One region of the Blautia sp. KLE_1732_HM_1032 genome, then DNA from elsewhere that is predicted to be linked to it. Evidence: riboswitches for the same ligand, from Rfam matches in the RefSeq annotation. Region 1 holds a riboswitch; the other holds the start of a gene.
The links. Region 1 has a riboswitch for ZMP and ZTP ahead of NQ489_RS12680 (IMP cyclohydrolase). Riboswitches for the same ligand answer to the same signal wherever they lie in the genome.

Region 1 (4,394 bases):
TAATTTAAAAGGACTCATTACCATCAAGGATATCGAGAAACAGATCAAGTATCCGCTTGCAGCCAAGGATGCACAGGGAAGACTTCTTTGTGGTGCTGCGGTTGGTATCACAGCAAATGTGCTTGCACGTGTTGATGCGCTTGTGAAGGCTAATGTAGATGTGATCGTAATTGATTCTGCACATGGTCATTCAGAAAACATTTTAAAAGCAGTCCGCGAGATCAAGGTAACATATCCGGAGCTTCAGGTAATCGCAGGTAATGTTGCAACAGGCGAAGCTACCAAGGCTCTGATCGAGGCTGGAGTAGATGCAGTCAAAGTTGGTATCGGACCGGGATCTATCTGTACAACACGTGTTGTTGCAGGTATTGGTGTTCCGCAGGTTACTGCAGTTATGGATTGTTATGAAGTGGCTAACAGCTACGGAATCCCGATCATTGCAGACGGCGGTATCAAATATTCCGGAGATATCACCAAGGCCATCGCAGCAGGTGCCAATGTCTGCATGATGGGAAGCATGTTCGCAGGATGCGACGAGAGCCCGGGAACATTCGAACTTTATCAGGGAAGAAAATATAAAGTATATCGTGGAATGGGATCTATCGCAGCTATGGAGAATGGCAGCAAGGATCGTTATTTCCAGGAGAATGCAAAGAAGCTTGTGCCGGAGGGTGTTGAGGGTCGTGTTGCGTATAAAGGACATGTTGAGGATACCGTATTCCAGCTGATCGGTGGTTTAAGATCCGGTATGGGTTACTGTGGAGCAGAAAATATTGAGAAGCTGAAGACAACAGGCAGATTCATCAAGATTTCAGCTGCATCTCTTAAAGAGTCACATCCACATGACATCCACATCACAAAAGAGGCTCCAAACTACAGTGTAGATGAATAATAAAGGAAAAAAAGGTAAGACCGGTAAAAAGTCACCCAGGCCGTCCCATAGCGGGCGGCCTGTTTCCGTAAAGAAAACTTCCTCCGGGTCTTCCAGAAGAAAAAAGAAGTCTTTGAGAAAAAAGAACCCGATCAAGATCCTACAGAGGATTGTGCTGATATGTATCATTGTGATCGTTGCTTTTGCTGCGTGTGCGTTAGGATACGCATTTTTTGAGATGCGCATGGAACAGAGTGAAACTCAGTCCGGACAGGAAGAAATATCCGGGAATGCCAGCGGAAATGGCGGACCGGAACAATGGCAGGCAGAAGGAGCACCTTTTATTGATGTGGAGCTTCTGACACCGAATTCCTATTCCAGACCACAGATTTCTATCGAACAGGTAAATTATATAGCCATTCATTATACGGCCAATCCGGGATCTACTGCCATATCCAACCGGAATTATTTTGAAAATCTTGCGACAACGCAGGACAACAAAGTCAGCAGTCATTTTGTGATAGGTTTGGAGGGAGAAGTGGTACAATGTATTCCCACTTCAGAAATATCCTATGCCACAAATTCCAGAAATGTAGATACCATATCCATTGAATGCTGCCATCCGGATGAAACAGGGCAGTTTAATACAGCAACCTATGATTCGGCGGTAAAGCTGACAGCGTGGCTTTGTACACGCTTTGGACTGACTTCGGATCAGGTGATCCGTCATTATGATGTCACAGGTAAAGACTGTCCGAAGTATTACGTGGAAAATCCCGATGCATGGATCCAGATGAAATCAGACATTGCAGCACAGATCCAGACAGATTATGCATTACAGGGGAAATAAAGTGTTATTGTTTATTTTGTGAGCAACAAGAAGTCTGGAAAAATAATTTCTGAAAATAGGGGCTTGAAAATTAAGAAGAAGTATTGTAGTATAACAGCAGAAGCTGCATGACTGGCGGAAAGTAGGATTACCTACAGGGAGTGCAGTGAAGTGAGAAGCCGACCGCCTGGGCAGCCTGATAAGGGGTGTCCAGGCGGTTTTTTGTTACCGTTCATATCCTGGGATAAGCCCCGGGCCTTACATTAGACAAGGAGGACTGTGAAAAATGACGACATTTTCACTTGAAAAAGAACTGAAAGAAAATTCCTATCCGGGAAGAGGAATTGTGATCGGACGTTCCGCTGACGGGAAACATGCAGTTACTGCATATTTTATTATGGGAAGAAGCGAGAACAGCAGAAACCGTATTTTTGTTGAGGATGGGGAAGGAATCCGTACACAGGCTTTTGATCCGTCCAAGCTTACAGACCCGAGCCTGATCATTTATGCACCGGTACGTGTCCTTGGAAATAAGACCATCGTAACAAACGGTGATCAGACAGATACGATCTATGAGGGAATGGACAGACAGCTCACCTTTGAACAGTCTCTCCGCAGCAGAGAGTTTGAGCCGGATGCGCCGAACTATACACCTCGTATTTCAGGTGTTCTTCATGTTGAAGACGGTAAATTCAATTATGCGATGTCTATTTTAAAGAGCAATAACGGAAATCCGGATTCCTGTCTTCGTTATACATTTGCCTATGAGAATGCGGCGGCAGGACAGGGACGTTTTATCCATACTTATAAATGCGATGGAAATCCACTTCCAAGTTTCGAGGGAGAGCCGAAGCTGGTAGAGATCCCAAGCGATATTGATGAGTTTACGGATCTCCTCTGGAAGAGCCTGAACCAGGATAATAAAGTTTCTCTCTTTGTTCGTTTTATTGACATTGAGACAGGAAAATATGAATCCAGGATCGTAAACAAGAATAAATAAGAAAATAGGGATATCACAGAGAACGGAGGAGCTTTTTCATGAAAGAATTACAGTTAAAATACGGATGTAACCCAAATCAGAAACCATCAAAGATCTATATGGCAGATGGAAGTGAGCTTCCGATCCAGGTACTCTCCGGAAGACCAGGATACATCAACTTCCTGGATGCCTTTAATGGCTGGCAGCTGGTACGTGACCTTAAGAAAGCAACCGGACTTCCGGCAGCAACTTCATTTAAGCATGTATCTCCGGCAGGTGCTTCCATCGGACTTCCGCTGAATGAGACACTGGCAAAGATCTACTGGGTAGATGATATGGACTGGAAGAATTTTTCCCCGCTTGCATGTGCGTATGCAAGAGCAAGAGGTGCAGATCGTATGTCATCATTTGGTGATTTTATTTCTCTTTCTGATGTCTGCGACAAAGATACCGCAATGCTGATCAAGAGAGAGGTTTCTGATGGTGTGATCGCACCAGGATATACAGAGGAGGCTCTTGAAATTCTGAAGCAGAAGAAAAAAGGCAATTACAATGTGATCCAGATCGATGAAAACTATGTTCCAGAACCTTTGGAGCACAAACAGGTATTTGGAGTCACCTTTGAGCAGGGCCGCCAGGAGCTGGCAATTGATGATGCGCTGATCTCCAATATTGTAACAGAGAATAAAGAGCTTACGGAAGAAGCCAAGAGAGATATGAAGGTTTCTCTGATCATCCTGAAATATACACAGTCCAATTCTGTATGCTTTGTTAAGGACGGACAGGCTATCGGCGTTGGTGCAGGACAGCAGTCCCGTGTACATTGTACACGCCTTGCAGGTCAGAAGGCAGATAACTGGTATCTCCGTCAGTGTCCGAAAGTACTGGAGCTTCCGTTTAAAGACACGATCACACGTGCGGAGAGAGATAATGCCATTGATGTTTACATTGGTGAGGAATATATGGATGTCCTTGCAGATGGTGCATGGGAAAAGACATTCACAGAGAAGCCGGAAGTGTTCACAAAAGAAGAGAAGAGAGCATGGCTGGATGGTCTTACCGGCGTGACACTGGGATCCGATGCATTCTTCCCATTCAGTGATAATATCGAGCGCGCATATAAGAGCGGTGTAAAATATATTGCAGAGCCGGGTGGATCTGTACGTGATGACGCAGTTATCGATACATGTAATAAGTATGGAATGGTGATGGCATTTACAGGAATCCGCCTTTTCCACCACTAAAAGATGCATGCCTTGGCCATGATATGCAGCTGAAATAAAAGATAAAAAATATAAAGTCCCGAATCTGAATTTCTGGAAAAAAGAGATCAGACCCGGGACTTTTTGATCGAAAAAGGATAGTTTTAAAAATAAAAAAGAACTCTGAAAAACTCAGAGTTCTGAAGAGCGATAGACGGGGCTCGAACCCGCGGTCTCGACCTTGGCAAGGTCGCGCGTTACCAACTACGCCACTATCGCATATGTCTTATCGTTTCAAGTGTTTCCCTCAGCGACAAGACATATATTAGCATAGATTTTATATTCTGTCAAATGTTTTTTGGAATTTTTTTGAAATTATACACAACATATAAAGTTTATTCCAGACGTCTGAAATAGAACTTGTATATGACAATATTTCGGTGGTTTATGAGTTATTGTCTAAGTGGTAATAGCGCAAAACATGATCCGGATAGTATTGGTCACCATAGTCCC
Region 2 (4,394 bases), 1.6 Mb from region 1:
ACTGCAATTCTGCGCGCAATTTCTCCATATGTGATCGTCTGTCCGTAGGGAATCTCCAGTAAAATCTGCCACACTGCCTTTCTGAATGTTGAACCGTTCGGATGAAGTAGTGGAGTAAAGTTCGGTTCTTCACCGAAGAAATATACATCCAGCCATTTTTTTGCTTCTGTGAGAATTTCCGTCTCCTGTTGGATATGGTCTTTGGGAAGTGTATTTGCAAAATATTTCTGTCCTTCAAACCACAGACCGGTAAGTCCGATTTCATCTGCGGCAAGTAAAATATCTCCGATTAGCGATTTATATTTGCATGTGTATACCATATTTCCCCCCACATTCATTTATCTCTACAATTTTTTCTATAGGATTCCTCTTAATTAACGCAAATGTCACATGCGCGTCCCCTCTGCACTTTCCTCTACATTGTGAGTTTTATCCCAACAAGCAGCAGGAGATTGCTGACATTCTTGACAATTTATAATATTATACCATTTTTGTTCTGAACATGCTATAATGCTGTTGCTGCCGAACCTCCAGCTGAAAGGATTAAACCACCTTACATAAACGAAACAAAAACCCCCGGAAGTCTCGACCACTTCCGGGGGTTTTGCTTTGCCCATGATAAGCATAATTACTTTCTTTAGCTACACACATCATAGTCCATTCACCGCAAAAAGTCAATTATTTTCATTCGAAATATGATATAATGCAGATACAATCCTGAATGAAAGAGGTGAACACCATGCAGAAATATGTTGCTTTGTTCTTTACCCTTCTGGCCGGGAACATTGTTGGCCACTACATCTGTAAATGGCTGGACCGCCGCCATGAGCAATAGACAACAATATAAGAAAAAGCGGCAGAACCTCTATTTTTGCAGGCTCTACCGCTTTCTATCTGAATTCCCCTCAAAAAATCTTTATATTAGAACAGTCCTGTGATCTTACCGCTCTCGTCTACGTCGATCTTGGTTGCTGCCGGTACTTTCGGAAGTCCTGGCATAGTCATAATCTCACCTGTCAGTGCAACAATAAATCCTGCCCCTGCGGAAATCTTAAGATTTCTTACTGTTACCTCGAAATCTGTCGGAGCACCAAGCTTTGTCTGGTCGTCTGTTAAGCTGTACTGGGTCTTAGCTACACAGATCGGGCAGTTGCCAAATCCAAGTGCCTCCAGCTGTTTCGCCTGCTTCTGGGCATTTGCTGTAAGAACCACTTTCTTTCCACCGTAAACCTTCTGTACGATCTGGTTCAGCTTGTCCTCGATGGAGCCTTCCAGTTCATAAGCATATGTGAAATCATTCGGCTCTTCAACAAGACGGATCACTTCCTCAGCAAGCTTGATTCCGCCTTCGCCACCTTTTGCCCATACCTCGGAAAGTGCTACGTTTACGCCAAGCTCCTTGCATTTTGCTTCCACAAAATCAAGCTCTGCCTTGGTATCGGTCGGGAATGCGTTAATAGCTACCACACATGGGAGCTTGTATACATTTTTGATATTGCTTACATGCTTCAGAAGGTTCGGGATACCCTTTTCAAGAGCCTCAAGGTTCTCATTGTTAAGATCCGCTTTTGCAACGCCACCGTTGTATTTCAGGGCACGTACGGTTGCTACGATAACAACTGCACTTGGTGTAAGACCTGCCATACGGCACTTGATATCCAGGAATTTCTCTGCTCCAAGGTCAGCACCGAATCCAGCCTCTGTGATCGCATAATCAGCAAGCTTCATAGCCATCTTTGTAGCGGTTACGGAGTTACATCCGTGAGCGATGTTTGCGAATGGTCCGCCGTGAACGATCGCCGGAACATGCTCCAGTGTCTGAACAAGGTTTGGTTTCAGGGCATCCTTCAGAAGTGCTGTCATAGCACCCTCTGCGTGGAGGTCTCCTGCTGTTACCGGTTTCTGCTCAGCAACCTTACCGTAAGTATATCCGATGATGATTCTGGAAAGTCTCTCTTTCAGATCTTTGATATCACTTGCCAGACAGAGAACTGCCATGATCTCAGATGCTACGGTAATGTCATATCCGTCCTCACGCGGCATACCGTTTGTTCTACCGCCAAGTCCGTCTACTACATTACGAAGCTGACGGTCGTTCATATCCACGCAGCGTCTCCAGGTGATCTTTCTCGGGTCGATATTCAGCTCATTTCCCTGGAAGATATGGTTGTCGATCATTGCTGCAAGAAGGTTGTTTGCCGCACCGATTGCATGGAAATCACCGGTAAAATGAAGGTTGATATCCTCCATCGGAACTACCTGTGCATAGCCGCCGCCTGCCGCACCACCTTTGACACCGAATACCGGTCCCAGGGATGGCTCACGAAGAGCTACCATAACATTTTTTCCAAGTCTCTGCATTCCATCTGCAAGACCTACCGTTGTAGTTGTTTTTCCTTCCCCGGCCGGTGTCGGGTTGATAGCTGTCACAAGAATCAGTTTGCCGTCTTTTTTGTCTGTTTCTTTCAGGAGATTATAGTCAATCTTTGCTTTGTATTTACCATACTGCTCCAGATATTTGTCATCAATACCTGCTTTCTCTGCAATCTTGGTAATTGGCTCCATTGTGCACTCCTGTGCAATCTCGATGTCACTTTTAAATCCCATAATGTTCTCCTTTCTCCGCTGCAACCGTCTGCATCTTTTATCCCATAAAAAAGAGCAGTATCTGAAGTTTTTCAAATACTGCCCAGACGGTCGACTCATCGAATCTCCGGCTCCCTCGTGGTTATCCCACAACTCCGTCAGTCACCGAAGACTTTATTAATTTGATGATTGAATACTAACATATTTATTAGTACTTGTCAAGAAATTATCAAATTATTTTTTCACTTTTAAAGTGAGCTAAGTCTAATTTTCTGAATCATTTCCGTTCTATGTATTAGTTTTCTCTCCAACATTCGTACATATCTTTTTTCATCAAATCCTCTGTTATTTAATCGTATCTTGTACTGGTCATCCGTTAATGCGACTGTCCAGACGCCATAAACATATTACCACACTTATGAAATCAAATCTGCAAATCCTGTAGATACCAGGAATAATATCAGCATTACAACCGGCACTACATAACGGATCATAAAGCGATATAACCCTGCCCGTTTGAAGTGTTCCCCATTTCGTTCCACTTCTCCTATGATCCAGTCAGGGCCGATCACCCAGCCGATCAGAATACTTGTCAAAAGTGAGATAAACGGCATCAGAAAACTGTTGCTAATATAATCCATCACATCCAGCAGCTGTCCAACGGAACCATTTGGCAGTTTAAGTTCAAAATACAGTTTGTTATAACCAAGGCAGATCAGCACTGCTGTAACAAGAGAATAGATTCCGACAGCACCACACATTTTTTTACGGGGTTTGTGATAGAGTTCCATGCAGTTTGCAACCAGTGTCTCCATGACAGACACGCAGGAAGTCAGTGCCGCAAATCCCATCATCAGGAAAAATGCAATTGCCACCGGACGGCCAAATACTCCCATGGCATCAAAAACCTTTGGCAGTGAGATAAATATCAGACTTGGGCCGGAAGCCATTCCATCCTTTCCGAGAAATACAAAAACAGCCGGTATGATCATCATTCCTGCAAGAAATGCAACGCCGGTATCAAAGATCTCAATCTGATTTGTTGCTTTATTTAAATTAACTTCATTTTTCACATAAGAACCATAAGTGATCATGATTCCCATAGATACACTTAAGGAAAAGAATAACTGGCTCATCGCATCCAGAAGGATCTCCAGGAAACGTTTTACCGTCAGTCCATGAAAATCCGGTTTGAGATAAACAGCCAGCCCCTGCATACCGGTGCGGACAGTTCCATCCGTATCAGTATGGGACAGTGTCAGTGAAAAAATCGCAATGATCACAATCAGAAGAATCAGCCCCGGCATAATGATCCTGGAAAACTTTTCGATTCCCTTTTCCACACCACGAAATACGATCCAGGCAGTCAGTGCCAGAAAGATCAGCATAAATACAACGGGTGCAATATCTGATGTAATAAATGATGTAAAGTATACATCTGAAGCCGCATCTTTCCCATCAGAAATAATATAAGTAAAAAAATATTTTACAATCCATCCACCGATAACAGAATAATAGGTCATGATCAATGCCGGAACCATAAACGTTAAATGTCCTAAAAATTTCCACTTTGGATCAAGAGATTCAAAAGCCCTCAATGCATTTTTCTTTGTCTTTCTCCCAAGTGCTACATCCGTTGTCAACAGTACAAATCCAAAAGTCAGTACCAGTACCAGATAAACCAGCAGGAAAAGTCCTCCGCCATCTTTGGCACAGAGATATGGAAATCTCCAGATATTTCCAACTCCTACTGCACTTCCGGCTGCCGCCAGGACAAAGCCTATTGAGCCGGAAAAGCTACTTCCTTT

Region 2: another riboswitch for ZMP and ZTP. It lies ahead of NQ489_RS04955 (formate--tetrahydrofolate ligase); the one in region 1 lies ahead of NQ489_RS12680 (IMP cyclohydrolase).

Annotation. Positions count from the first base shown of each region.
Region 1 covers NZ_CP102266.1:2,652,661-2,657,054, reverse strand. Annotated here, with positions in the region: gene guaB (IMP dehydrogenase) at 1-892, shown strand, start outside; gene NQ489_RS12685 (peptidoglycan recognition protein family protein) at 1,005-1,721, shown strand; ZMP/ZTP riboswitch at 1,819-1,900, shown strand; gene NQ489_RS12680 (IMP cyclohydrolase) at 1,987-2,700, shown strand; gene NQ489_RS12675 (phosphoribosylaminoimidazolecarboxamide formyltransferase) at 2,739-3,923, shown strand; tRNA gene NQ489_RS12670 (tRNA-Gly) at 4,088-4,160, opposite strand; gene NQ489_RS12665 (lysozyme family protein) at 4,327-4,394, opposite strand, start outside.
Region 2 covers NZ_CP102266.1:1,019,105-1,023,498, reverse strand. Annotated here, with positions in the region: gene NQ489_RS04960 (methylated-DNA--[protein]-cysteine S-methyltransferase) at 1-320, opposite strand, end outside; gene NQ489_RS04955 (formate--tetrahydrofolate ligase) at 922-2,607, opposite strand; ZMP/ZTP riboswitch at 2,681-2,762, opposite strand; gene NQ489_RS04950 (sodium-dependent transporter) at 3,003-4,394, opposite strand, start outside.